One region of the Lysinibacillus sp. NPDC097231 genome, then DNA from elsewhere that is predicted to be linked to it. Evidence: a T-box and tRNA genes for the amino acid it is inferred to sense, from the RefSeq annotation. Region 1 holds a T-box; the other holds one or more tRNA genes.

Region 1 (9,546 bases):
TGATAATTAGATATGAGTCTGATTATCGAAATCATGTCTTAGAAAATCATTGTAACGGGAAATCTTTCATTTTTTCTAATGCAATAACAAAGGGTGGATCATTTTGTTGATTTAGAAACTCGTATTTTAAAACATGTACATGCTTTTGGGAAAGTTGACTGACATACTCAATGACAGCATCTCGTTCTTCTTTACCACCCGGATGACCGTGATAAATAACAAGGACGATGAGACCACCAATTTTGAGTAGCTTAAGTAAATCTTGAATGGATTGTATTGTTGTATTTGGCTTTGTAATGATATCATGATCGCTGCCAGGTAAATAGCCAAGATTAAAAATCGCAGCAGCGACTTGCTTGTATACATATTTGGCAACTTCCTCATGCCCTCTGTGCAAGACAAGTGCGCGATGCTCTAAGCCATTATCTAGGAGGCGATGGAGCGTCGCATCAACTGCGCTTTTTTGAACATCAAAGGCGTATACTTGTCCTTCGTCACCGACAAGTTGGGCTAAAAATAATGTGTCGTGGCCGTTTCCAGCGGTGGCATCCACTACTGTATCGCCTTCTTTAACCGTATCTTTTATGAGCTGTTGTGCATATTGTAAAACGCGTTGTAATTTCATTTTACTGCCTCAGTTTTATAAAATTTCCCTTGCCAGCTTCCACGACGTTCAAGCTCAGCATCAATCCCATTTAATACTTCCCACTTATTAACACTCCACATCGGGCCAATCATTAAATCAATTGGTCCATCGCCTGTAATACGGTGAATAACCATATCTGGCGGTAAAATTTCAAGTTGATCGGCTACTAACTTTGTATAAACGTCCTGATCTAAAAATTCTAGCATACCTTTTTCATATTGCTTAACCATCGGTGTCCCTTTTAAAAGATGCAACAAATGGATTTTAATGCCTTGTACATCAAGTTTTGCTACTTCTCGTGCAGTTTCCATCATCATGTCATAGTCTTCAAGAGGTAGGCCATTAATGATGTGTGAGCATACGCGAATACCGTGCTTACGTAGCTTTTCAACACCTTCCACATATGTTGCATAATCATGGGCGCGGTTAATGAGACTTGCAGTTTTTTCATGTACTGTTTGAAGACCAAGCTCAATCCATAAATACGTACGCTCATTTAATTCAGCTAAGTACTCAACTACATCATCTGGTAAACAATCTGGGCGGGTTGCAATGGACAATCCAACAACACCATCTTGAGCCAAGGCAGCTTCAAATTTTTCTTTTAATACTGGTAGTGGTGCATGTGTATTTGTATATGCCTGAAAATAGGCCATATATTTGCCGTCTTTCCATTTTTGATGCATCTTGTCACGAATTTCAGCAAATTGCACATCGATAGGATCGACTTTGTTGCCTGCAAAATCACCAGAACCCGCAGCACTACAGAATGTACAGCCACCGAAGGCAACTGTGCCATCACGATTTGGGCAGTCAAAGCCAGCATCAAGTGCTACTTTAAAAACTTTATGACCGAATTGATCACGCAAATAGCGATTCCATGTATAGTATCTTTTCCCTTCTGAAGGAAAAGGAAAGTTAGTTTCTGTCATTATATTTCACTCCTCTAACGGTATATTCTATCATGTGCTTATAGTTCCGTCATGAGGTAAGAATCGAATATTATGTGGGTGACCCAATTATTGAGAGTGAGATAAGGTAGTATTTTGCGGAGGTTAAAGTCCGTGGGGATGTAGAGAATCGTTATAAGGTGGGAAGCTGAGCGAAAAGGAAGTTGACCGGAGCGAAAGGAATGAGAAGTTGAGCGAAAAGGAAGTCAACCGGAGCGAATGGAATGAGAAGCTGAGCGAAAAGGAAGTCAACCGGAGCGAAAGGAATGAGAAGCTGAGCGAAAAGGAAGTCAACCGGAGCGAATGAAATGAGAAGCTGAGCGAAAAGGAAGTCAACCGGAGCGAATGGAATGAGAAGCCGAGCGAAAAGGAAGTCAATCAGAGCAAATGAAGGGGAAAGCTGAGCAAAAATAAGCCTGTAGCATATACACTTTTAGCAAATAATACTCTGTTAGCGCATTCTTTTAGTCTATGTAAAAAAGGTAAAATTATTTGCCTTGTGCTTTTGTATTTTTCAGCATACACTAACTATTTAGAGTAGCGAAATAATGGAGGTCATGCTATGCCAAAAAGTGTTTGGTTTTTAATTATCGGAATGCTTGTGAACACAACGGGCAACTCTTTTTTGTGGCCTTTAAACGCCATCTATTTGCACGATTATTTAGGAAAGTCACTGGCGATGGCTGGCTTTATTTTGATGTTGAATTCTGCAGCTGGTGTATTAGGAAATCTATTAGGTGGGTATCTATTCGATAGAATAGGTGGCTATAAATCAATAATGTTTGGTATTCTTTTAACTATTGCCTCATTAATTGGTTTAACGATTTGGCACGGCTGGCCACATTATGTGTGGTTCTTAACGATACTTGGATTTAGTGGGGGGATAGTTTTCCCCGGAATGTTTGCATTAGCTGGAACTGCTTGGCCAGAAGGTGGGCGAAAGGCCTTTAATGCCATTTATCTAGCTCAAAATGTAGGGGTGGCTATAGGACCAGCACTAGCTGGCATTGTGGCAGATTACCAATTTGACTACGTATTTAAGGTAAACCTAGCCATGTATATATTGTTCTTTTTAATAGCGTTATTCACTTTTAAACGATTAGAAGTGGGGAGCATTGCACCGAAAAATGTGGTGAGTGAAAGTAAGAAAATTATTAATAAAGCGCCATTTTATGCATTATTAATTATCAGTGCATCCTCTGTGCTATGCTGGCTAGCATATTCACAATGGAGCGCGACTATTTCTTCCTATACACAAGATTTGGGGTTAGGATTGAAACAATACAGCTTGCTTTGGACGATTAATGGTTTACTCATCGTTATAGGGCAGCCACTCATTGCGCCACTAGTGAAGCGTTGGGAACATAAATTAAAACGCCAATTAGTATTTGGTGTTACACTTATTGCATTATCTTTTGGAATTATTGCTTTTGCGAGTGATTTTAAAATGTTTGCGGCTGCTATGGTTGTGTTAACTTTTGGCGAAATGTTTTATACGCCCGCTTTACCCACTATCGCTAATCAGTTGGCACCAAAAGGACGTAAGGGCTTCTATCAAGGGATTATCAATAGTGCAGCAACAGCTGGTCGTATGATTGGCCCTCTGTTTGGAGGTATTATGGTTGATCGGTATGGAATGATTGTCCTCGTATTGATTTTGGTAGTCATTGTATTATTTGCGATTATTCCATGTCTTATCTATGATTATCCTTTACGAAAGGAAAAATGGTAATGGATTAGTAGTTGTATCTAACAGAAAAAGTTTTGAAACGAGCAAAAAACGTGCGGTAGGTACGTTTTTTTTGCTCTTTTTTTATTTTTAATATTGATAACTGACACTTATAAGCGTACAATCATACATATTCAAATATCTGAATATATAAAATGAAATTTCTTGGAGGGATGTAAGTGGTGGAAGAGGGATTGCAGCAATTTAAGGCAGATTTTTTTAAAGCTTTAGCACATCCATTACGAATAAGGATTCTTGAATTACTAGTAGATGGTAAAAAAAGTGTCAATGAGATTCAAAGCTGCTTAGAAAAAGAGGGCTCAGCTGTTTCGCAGCAACTAAGTGTCTTACGAGCCAAAAATATTGTGTATGGGACGAAAGAGGGGAAAAAAGTTTACTATTCTTTAAGTGATCCGATGATTGGTGAATTACTTGGTGTAGCTAAGGATATTTTCAACAATCACTTAATTAATACAATTACAAGATTAGAAGAGATGACCATCAATGGCAGTGACGAAGAGGATATGTAATAGTTATCACCTAGTTATGAAGAATTTGCCTCGCTTATTATTTTGAAGGGAAGATTGATAATGAAGTCACAATTTACAGGGCGATTTGAAGGGTATTCTGTTCAGCATTTGAAGAAAGATTTAGTATCAGGGATTATTGTTGGGATTGTTGCAATACCACTGGCAATGTCCTTTGCCATTGCGTCAGGTGTCAAACCCGAGTATGGGATATATACAGCCTGTATTGCTGGGATACTTATTTCTATCTTTGGTGGTTCAAAATATCAAATTGGTGGACCTACAGGTGCATTTGTTCCAATTCTTCTTGGAATAGTCCTTGCCTATGGCTATGAAAACTTATTAATTGCAGGATTGATGGCGGGGGTTATTTTGTGCTTAATGGGTATTTTTAAGCTAGGCTCATTAATTAAATTTATCCCGCGTCCTGTAACAGTAGGATTTACAGCAGGTATTGCAGTCATTATCTTTACAGGTCAGATTGCCAACTTTTTAGGGCTTACCAATATAAAAAGGCATGAGTATTTCATTGCCAATATAAAAGAAATCGTTATGCATATGGATACTGTAAATTTTTATAGTATTTTAACGGCAATTATTTGTCTTGTCATTATTTTAATAACGCCAAAAGTTTTACCCAAAGTACCAGGGGCGTTAGCTGGTATTGTTGTTTCTACACTAGTTGCAACGTTCTTTTTTTCAGGACAAGTGGCCACAATAGCTACAGCCTATGGTCAAATTCCAAGTACATTACCGAATTTTGCAATACCAGCTATCACATTAGAACGGATTCAGTTACTCATAGGGCCTGCCTTTGTGATTGCGATGCTAGGTGGAATTGAATCACTTTTATCTGCTGTTGTCGCAGATGGTATGACAAATAGTAAACACAATAGTAATCGAGAGCTTGTTGGTCAAGGTATTGCTAATATCGTAACGCCACTGTTTGGAGGAATTCCAGCAACGGGTGCAATTGCCCGTACTGCGACAAATATTAAAACAGGTGCAGTGTCACCAATGTCGGGAATTATTCATGGTGTATTTGTATTAGTTACACTATTACTGTTAGCGCCGTATGCTTCACATATTCCATTGGCAAGTATGGCTCCGGTGTTAATGGTGGTAGCTTGGAATATGAGTGAACAAAAGCATTTTGCACATATCGTTAAATTGAAATCAGGAGATTCCCTTATTTTATTCATTACGTTTATATTGACTGTTTTTACAAGTCTTACATTAGCTGTAGAGGTTGGACTTGTGTTAGCAGTTGTATTATTTGCAAAACGTATGAGTGAAAAACTTGTAGTAACGAAAGTATTACCAGATCATTCAAAAGAGAGTGGGAAGGTACAAGCACATGTTGTTCACCAGAAGCATGATTGTCCACAAATTAGTATTTACACTATTGAAGGTCCACTTTTCTTTGGAGCAGCTCAAACCTTTGAGCAGGCGATAGTAAGCTCTATCCATCAGCAATCGAAAGTATTGATATTACGTATGAGTAAAGTGCCCTTTATGGATTCAACTGGTGAAGCATATTTTAGTAGCATCATTCAAAATTTCACAACAAAGGGTGGTACCATTTTAGTTACAGGATTGCAGGATGAATTGAAAACGGCACTACAACATAATGGCTTATATGCTGAAATTGGTGAAGTTAATTTCTATCAGCATACAGGCGAGGCAATAAATAAAGCATTGGGCTATTTAGATACAAATAAATGTATGGGATGTCAGCATTTCGCTTTTCGTGAATGTCAGATATTATCGCAATCCAAGGAAAAAAGGGATTTAATTGTTCACTAATGGGTAGTATGTTAACAAAGACTTGTGCTTTTCAGAACTTTCCATTAGAATAAATGCAATACAAGTAAAGACAGTGATGAGGAATAGTAAATTTGTGGTTCTTTTTAGAGAGCTAGCGGTTGGTGGAAGCTAGTAGGAATGCAAATTGAACTCGCCTTCTGAGTCTGCCCGTGTGAAACTACGCGTGCCGTTTCTTCCGCGTTAAGGAAGCTTGAGCCGAGTGTGATCACTAATTTGGGTGGTACCGCGGGAGATACGAATTCTCTCGTCCCTTTCTAACGAAGAAAGGGACGAGTTTTTTTATTTTTTAAATATTTTGTCAATTATTATGATGAAAAGCATGACACATTTAAAGGAGGAAAAATAATGAGTTTTAATCATTTACAAATCGAAAAAAAATGGCAGCAATATTGGGCTGAAAATAAAACTTTCAAAACTGAAAACGAAACGGATAAACCAAAATTTTATGCATTGGATATGTTCCCGTACCCATCTGGCGCAGGTCTACATGTAGGGCATCCGGAAGGCTACACAGCGACAGACATCCTGTCACGCTTCAAACGTATGCAAGGCTATAACGTTCTACATCCAATGGGTTGGGATGCATTTGGCTTACCTGCAGAACAATATGCACTTGATACAGGGAATGACCCAGCAGAATTTACGGCAAAAAATATTGCGACATTTAAGCGTCAAATTCAAGAGCTAGGCTTTAGCTATGACTGGGATCGTGAAATTAACACAACAGATCCAGATTATTATAAATGGACACAATGGATTTTTATTCAGCTTTATAATAAAGGCTTAGCCTATGTAGATGAAGTGGCGGTTAACTGGTGTCCTGCACTTGGCACGGTCCTTGCTAACGAAGAAGTCATTGATGGGAAATCAGAGCGTGGTGGTCACCCAGTAGAACGTCGTCCAATGAAGCAATGGATGCTAAAAATTACTGCCTACGCAGATCGTTTAATCGATGACTTAGAGGAAGTGGATTGGCCAGAGTCTATTAAGGATATGCAGCGTAACTGGATTGGTCGTTCGGAAGGTGCAGAAGTAACATTCGATATTGATGGTACAGATGAAAACTTCACAGTATTTACAACGCGTCCTGATACATTATTTGGTGCTACTTACTGTGTACTTGCACCTGAGCATAAATTAGTGGAGGAAATTACAACTGCTGAACAACTACAAGCTGTCGATACGTATCTAGAAAAAGTAAAAATGAAATCTGATTTAGAGCGTACAGATTTAGCGAAAGAAAAAACAGGCGTGTTCACAGGTGCTTATGCGGTTAATCCGATCAATGGTAAAAAAATGCCGATTTGGATTGCTGACTACGTTTTAGTATCATATGGTACTGGTGCCATCATGGCGGTTCCAGCACATGATGAAAGGGACTATGAATTCGCCACAGAATTTGGCTTAGAAATTATTCCTGTGCTAGAAGGTGGCGACATCAGTAAAGAGGCATTCACAGGCGATGGGCAGCACATTAACTCTGATTTCCTAAATGGCTTGAATAAAGTGGATGGAATTGCGAAGGCTATTGAGTGGCTTGAGGAAAAAGGTGTAGGTGAGAAGAAAATTTCTTACCGTCTTCGTGACTGGTTATTCTCTCGTCAGCGTTATTGGGGTGAGCCAATTCCAATGATTCATTGGGAAGATGGTACAATTACTCCAGTTCCAGAATCAGAATTACCATTAGTACTACCAAAAACAGATAATATCCGTCCTTCAGGTACAGGAGAATCACCATTAGCCAATATTGCAGAATGGGTGAATGTTGTCGATCCTGAAACAGGTAAAAAAGGGCGTCGTGAAACGAATACAATGCCACAATGGGCAGGTTCAAGCTGGTACTTCTTACGCTATATTGACCCAACAAATACAGAAGCAATTGCAGATCCGGAATTACTTAAACGTTGGCTACCAGTCGATATTTATATTGGTGGGGCAGAGCATGCCGTATTACACTTACTATACGCTCGTTTCTGGCATAAAGTACTGTACGATTTAGGTGTCGTACACACGAAAGAGCCATTCCACAAATTATTTAACCAAGGAATGATTCTTGGTGAAGGTAATGAAAAAATGTCTAAATCGAAAGGCAATGTCGTTAACCCTGATGAAATCATTTCTTCACATGGTGCTGATACTTTACGTTTATATGAAATGTTCATGGGTCCACTTGAGGCATCTGTTGCATGGTCAACAAATGGTCTGGACGGAGCACGTCGTTTCTTAGATCGTATTTGGCGTCTATTTGTTAATGAAGAAGATGGTTCAATCGCTGCAAAAATCCAAGATTCTGATGACAAAGCACTTGAAAAATCATATCATCAAACTGTGAAAAAAGTGACAGAGGATTATGAAGGTATCCGCTTCAATACTGCCATTTCACAAATGATGGTCTTCATCAATGATTGCTACAAAGCTGATGTTATTCCAACAGCATACGCTAAAGGCTTTGTGAAAATGTTAGCTCCAATGGTTCCGCACGTTGCTGAGGAGTTATGGCAGATTTTAGGTCATGGTGACACACTTTCATATGAGCAATGGCCAACATATGATGAGTCTAAACTTGTTGATGATGAAGTAGAAGTCGCTGTTCAAGTGGCTGGTAAAGTACGAGCAAAAATCATCGTAGCCAAAGATGCTTCAAAAGAAGAAATCGAAAAAGTAGCTCTTGCAGATGACAAAGTACAAGAGTATATGGAAGGCAAAAACTTAGTGAAAGTCATTGTTATTCCAGGTAAGCTTGTGAATATCGTCGTAAAATAATAATTATAAAAGTGTCCATTTTTGGGCACTTTTTTCTTGTCTAATGAAACCAACTGAGATTTCAATCCGACTATAGTGTGAATGGGATAGGGGGTGTTTGTTTGGATGAGCAATTAGCAGCAATTATGGGTGAGCATGGTGAATATTGTCTTCGAGTAGCTTATTTATATGTCAAAGACTGGGCTATTGCAGAGGAAATCGTCCAAGATGTATTTTTTGCCTATTATCGGCAGCAGGAGCGCTTTAAACAACGATCCTCATTAAAAACATATTTAGTAAAAATAACAGTACATAAAAGTCATGATTATTTACGAAGCTGGAAGAATAAGCGGTTGATGTTATTTGAAAAGCTGCATATTGGGGCAAGCATTTATCTTTTATTTTTTATAAAAGGGAAAGAGATGCTCGAATTGTTCAGAGGCATCTCTTTTTTACATATTACTAATTTTGAACTCTCTTGCGTAATGTGTAATTTAAAAACAGTATATAAATTATAGGAAGAAAAACGGTAATAACGACGATGCCCTGCCATTTAAAATGCAACCATATTGGACTGAGCAATGTACTTCCCGAAGCAACGCCAATATAATAAGAAACAAGATATAAACTTGATGCACTTCCCTTTTGATGGATCGCTGTTCGACTAACCGTTGCGGAAGTTAAGGCATGGGCGGTAAAGAAGCCTAAACATGCAATACAAAGCCCGACAACAATAGTAAAAAGGGACGTACTCAACGTTAATAATATCCCACTAACTAATAATAGTACCCCGAATGTTCGGATGGTGTTGATTCCTACTTTACCTGCAAGTGAATTTGCAATCGGTGAACCAACAATCCCTAAACTATAGGCTAAAAAAATAAACGAAATTGTTTTTAACGAAAGCAAGAAGGGTGGCTCTGATAAATAATACGGAATAAATGACCACATACCAGTAAAAGATAGCTGCAAAATAATGCCAAGTCCAAAAAGAATGAGTAAATTTGGGTTTTTTAAATGTAGCCAGAACCCGTGTAAATCTTTTTGGATGGTACGATTATTCATCGTAAAATTTTGTGACTTTGGTAGCGTGAGCCAAACAATTATGAAAACGATGCAGCCGAA
Region 2 (4,470 bases), on a different contig from region 1:
TCAAACAGCTTATTAATTAAAATGATAGGCTGTTTTCTTATTTTAGAATACAAAAATGGTTGGTACTTATATCATTTCGCACAAGTAGAGCAACCAGTGTTTGTTCACACTACGTCAGGCTAAGAGGGAACTGCCATTAGCAGGTCTCAGAAACGTCCCCCGTCCCAGTCGGCTAATAAAGCCAGAAGCCAGTATGATCCCTCATCGAAATTCCTATCTGGCGTGCACTCCATCAGATAATGAGGTCGTTGACGGCCAAGTATTAAGTGGCCAATGAACAATAAGATGATTCGGTTAAACCTATTTTTACAACTAGGAAGAACGAATTCCTTCAAAAGCGTTTAATATTAATTGTTGTACATATGATTCATCTAATGTTTCGCCTGTCACCAGTAATCGATAGAAGATTGGACCGTAAATTAAATCAATACATATATCAATATCAATACTTTTTTTCAATTCACCACGTTGAATTCCTTTTTCCAAAAGACTCCTTGCTTCAAGTCGGCGGGGATGGAAATATCGAGTACGATAGGCATCTGCCAATCCCGAATCAAACTGTCCTTCACCCAATAGCTGTGTAATTATGGTTCCCTCCCGACTTGTCAAAAACATAGTTAAATTTGTGGCGTGAATTAGAATATCATTGTACGCCGAACCAGTATCAGGCACAGGCAATCTTTCAGAGGCAGCATAAAGGAAACCATCCATCACTACTGCAGCCTTGTTTGGCCACCATTTATAAATAGTTGCTTTGCTAACTTGGGCATATTCTGCGATTTTATCAACTGTGACAGCCTGAAACCCATTTTCCAACAATAAATCATAAGATGCGGAAAGGATTGACTTTTGTGCTTCTAAATTACGTGGTCTGCCTCTTTTTCCATTCATCATAAATACCACCTTTCTTCCGAAATTAATAAACTGTATGTTCAGTATATCAATTAAATAAAAAAACGGAAAGTTGAAATTGCCTATTTACAAAACTATACGTTCAGTATATTATATGGTTAATGATTTTATATACTAAACGTACAGTATTTTAAAATAAAAATAATTAACTAACTTAGGGAGGGAAACTACACAACGTATTATTAACAGTAAAGCATTATATTTCACATACAAGGAGTTGTACAAAATGACTGATATAAAGAAACAAACAATCGAAAAAAATATTCCTTCTTGGTTAACCATTCTTTTGGCTACCTCATGCGGTATCATTGTAGCTAATTTATATTACGCGCAGCCATTAGTTGGGGTAATTAGCTCATCAATCGGGTTGTCAGCAAACAGTTCTGGCTTAATCGTTACGTTAACGCAAATCGGTTACGTTGTCGGTTTACTATTTATCGTGCCTTTAGGAGATATTCTTGAAAATCGGAAGCTAATTGTCTCATCTTTACTTATGACGGCAGTTGCCCTTGCAATTACAGCAATGACGAAACAAATTTTGCTGTTCTTAGTCTCTTTATTTGTCATAGGTTTAGGTTCGGTAGCTACGCAAGTACTCGTACCTTTTGCATCATATCTTGCATCCGATTCTTCACGTGGCCGTGTTGTCGGCAATGTCATGAGCGGTTTGTTACTTGGAATCATGCTCTCACGTCCTTTGTCGAGCTTAGTTGCTGAGTTTCTTGGCTGGCATGCCATATTCATTTTGTCTGCTATAGCTATTATGGTTTTGGCTATTGTACTTTCGAAGGTGTTACCTAGAAGAAAGCCTTTAACCGATACACACTATATAGCTCTACTCGGTTCTATGTGGCATTTATTACGAACAACCCCGATTTTACGCCGTCGAGCTGCATATCATGCAGGTGTGTTTGCATCTTTTAGTTTGTTTTGGACAACAGTTCCACAACTGTTAACTAGCCCTGCCTTTCATTTTTCTCAGAAAGACGTTGCGTTATTCGCGCTTGTTGGAGTCGCTGGTGCAGTAGCCGCGCCTATTGCAGGACGAATTGCTGATCTTGGCATGACTAGACCTGCAACAGGAATAGCACTTTTTACTGTTGTCATTTCTCTTTTATTGCCGCTTATTATCCAGACTAGCTCACCTATTGGAATTGCTGTTCTCGTAGTTTCATCCTTATTATTAGATGCTGGGGTATCCGCAAATCTTGTGCTCAGCCAACGTGCGATTTTCTCGTTGAATCCCGAAGTTCGTAGTCGTCTAAATGGACTATTCATGGCAATTTTCTTTTTTGGTGGTGCAATTGGGTCAGCAATCGGGGGATGGGCCTATGCAATTGGAGGATGGAATACTGCATTATGGATCGGAATAATTCCGCCTATACTTTCCATTTTTTATTTTGCCATAGAAAAGCAGTAATTTTAAGATAGTTTTAAAGAACCTTTATCATTACTCAAAAAAAAAGCGAATTTGGAAGATATTAATTCCAAATTCGCTTTATTCTTAATCACATCAAACTAATATGCTTTATTTCTAAATTGATAAGTAAGCCAAAAAACACTCTTCCATTTTTGATATTTTTAAGTTTTATTATTTTTTTCATTTTTTTCCTCTTTCCCCAACTCTGTATACACGTGTATTCAATCAATGAGCAGTTTGTGGAGTTATTATCTGTTGGAAATTTATTAGGACCCCTGAAGAAGTGGTAACAATAGATATTTGAGATTTTTGGCATCCCGAGTGGTAAACTTCTCACCTGACAGTCTTCAAAAAATAATTTGAAGGCTTCTTCATCTGTAGTTACATATGAAGTTTTTGTAGTGATTCTTATCTCTTCTTCTGACAGCATTGTTCTCCTTTTACTCATTGCACACTACCCTCCGCACACTATTTGAATTGATTTTGTAGTGTAAAGGAAAACAAAAAGGACTCCACACAATTAAGTGTGAAGCCTTGATATGTAGCATTTTATTGCTAGTTTATGATACCGGTGGTCGGGGTCGAACCGACACTCCAAAGGAACACGATTTTGAGTCGTGCGCGTCTGCCAATTCCGCCACACCGGCATAATAGAGATAAAAAAAATCGGATAATCCGATTAAAAAATAAAATATGGAGGCGGCAACCGGATTTGAACCGGTGGTAAAGGTGTTGCAGACCTGTGCCTTACCACTTGGCTATGCCGCCTTACTTGGAGCGGAAGACGAGGTTCGAACTCGCGACCCCCACCTTGGCAAGGTGGTGTTCTACCACTGAACTACTTCCGCAAAAATGGCTGGGGTACTAGGATTCGAACCTAGGCATGACGGAATCAAAATCCGTTGCCTTACCGCTTGGCTATACCCCAACAATGGGGCGACTGATGGGAATCGAACCCACGAATGCCGGAACCACAATCCGGTGCGTTAACCACTTCGCCACAATCGCCATTGTTATATTATTTCTATTAATTTTATTATTGATGGGGCGACTGATGGGAATCGAACCCACGAATGCCGGAACCACAATCCGGTGCGTTAACCACTTCGCCACAATCGCCATAAAATTAATTGGCAGGGGCAGTAGGAATCGAACCCACACCAAAGGTTTTGGAGACCTCTATTCTACCGTTGAACTATGCCCCTATTACATTAAAACTGGTGGAGGGGGACGGATTCGAACCGCCGAACCCTAAGGAGCGGATTTACAGTCCGCCGCGTTTAGCCACTTCGCTACCCCTCCGGGAAAATCATGGTGCCGGCTATAGGAATCGAACCCATGACCTACTGATTACAAGTCAGTTGCTCTACCTGCTGAGCTAAACCGGCAAAAAAATATGGTGGGTCAGGACGGAATCGAACCGCCGACACTTAGAGCTTCAATCTAATGCTCTACCAACTGAGCTACTGACCCATATTTTTAAGAAATTAAATGGCGGTCCCGACCGGGATCGAACCGGCGATCTCCTGCGTGACAGGCAGGCATGTTAACCGCTACACCACGGGACCATTTTGGTTGCGGGGGCCGGATTTGAACCAACGACCTTCGGGTTATGAGCCCGACGAGCTACCACTGCTCCACCCCGCGATAATAAGGTGATTTATTTAAATAATGGTGGAGGATGACGGGCTCGAACCGCCGACCCTCTGCTTGTAAGGCAGATGCTCTCCCAGCTGAGCTAATCCTCCATCTGGGTATTAAATGGTGACCCCTACGGGATTCGAACCCGTGTTACCGCCGTGAAAGGGCGGTGTCTTAACCACTTGACCAAGGGGCCTACGTTTGGAATAAAATCGTTAAGTGCTGGCGGAGAGTAAGGGATTTGAACCCTTGAGACAGTGTTAACCGCCTACACGATTTCCAATCGTGCTCCTTCGGCCACTCGGACAACTCTCCAAGAATGGCTCCGAAGGCAGGACTCGAACCTGCGACAACCTGATTAACAGTCAGGTGCTACTACCAACTGAGCTACTTCGGAATAATTTTATACTATAGCCTAGCGACGTCCTACTCTCACAGGGGGAAGCCCCCAACTACCATCGGCGCTAAAGAGCTTAACTTCCGTGTTCGGTATGGGA

The links. The T-box of region 1 lies ahead of leuS (leucine--tRNA ligase). A T-box ahead of a tRNA ligase gene usually reads a tRNA of that ligase, here a tRNA-Leu.
Region 2: it encodes a tRNA-Leu, which carries the amino acid that the T-box ahead of leuS (leucine--tRNA ligase) is inferred to sense. The anticodon was not compared.

The regions. Positions count from the first base shown of each region.
Region 1 is NZ_JBIWDH010000003.1:158,502-168,047, reverse strand. Features, by position in the region: gene mnmM (tRNA 5-(aminomethyl)-2-thiouridylate-methyltransferase MnmM) at 47-625, opposite strand; gene mnmL (tRNA modification radical SAM protein MnmL/YtqA) at 622-1,578, opposite strand; gene ACIQXF_RS04045 (MDR family MFS transporter) at 2,159-3,328, shown strand; gene ACIQXF_RS04040 (ArsR/SmtB family transcription factor) at 3,508-3,855, shown strand; gene ACIQXF_RS04035 (SulP family inorganic anion transporter) at 3,916-5,658, shown strand; T-box leader at 5,723-5,934, shown strand; gene leuS (leucine--tRNA ligase) at 6,025-8,442, shown strand; gene ACIQXF_RS04025 (sigma factor) at 8,544-8,939, shown strand; gene ACIQXF_RS04020 (MFS transporter) at 8,884-9,546, opposite strand, start outside.
Region 2 is NZ_JBIWDH010000060.1:7,335-11,804, forward strand. Features, by position in the region: gene ACIQXF_RS22405 (TetR/AcrR family transcriptional regulator) at 313-891, opposite strand; gene ACIQXF_RS22410 (MFS transporter) at 1,139-2,332, shown strand; gene ACIQXF_RS22415 (hypothetical protein) at 2,421-2,780, opposite strand; tRNA gene ACIQXF_RS22420 (tRNA-Leu) at 2,899-2,979, opposite strand; tRNA gene ACIQXF_RS22425 (tRNA-Cys) at 3,027-3,100, opposite strand; tRNA gene ACIQXF_RS22430 (tRNA-Gly) at 3,106-3,180, opposite strand; tRNA gene ACIQXF_RS22435 (tRNA-Gln) at 3,186-3,260, opposite strand; tRNA gene ACIQXF_RS22440 (tRNA-His) at 3,265-3,340, opposite strand; tRNA gene ACIQXF_RS22445 (tRNA-His) at 3,376-3,451, opposite strand; tRNA gene ACIQXF_RS22450 (tRNA-Trp) at 3,464-3,537, opposite strand; tRNA gene ACIQXF_RS22455 (tRNA-Tyr) at 3,551-3,634, opposite strand; tRNA gene ACIQXF_RS22460 (tRNA-Thr) at 3,645-3,720, opposite strand; tRNA gene ACIQXF_RS22465 (tRNA-Phe) at 3,730-3,805, opposite strand; tRNA gene ACIQXF_RS22470 (tRNA-Asp) at 3,825-3,900, opposite strand; tRNA gene ACIQXF_RS22475 (tRNA-Met) at 3,905-3,979, opposite strand; tRNA gene ACIQXF_RS22480 (tRNA-Val) at 4,005-4,080, opposite strand; tRNA gene ACIQXF_RS22485 (tRNA-Glu) at 4,095-4,169, opposite strand; tRNA gene ACIQXF_RS22490 (tRNA-Ser) at 4,197-4,288, opposite strand; tRNA gene ACIQXF_RS22495 (tRNA-Asn) at 4,294-4,370, opposite strand; partial or broken rRNA gene rrf (5S ribosomal RNA) at 4,387-4,470, opposite strand, start outside.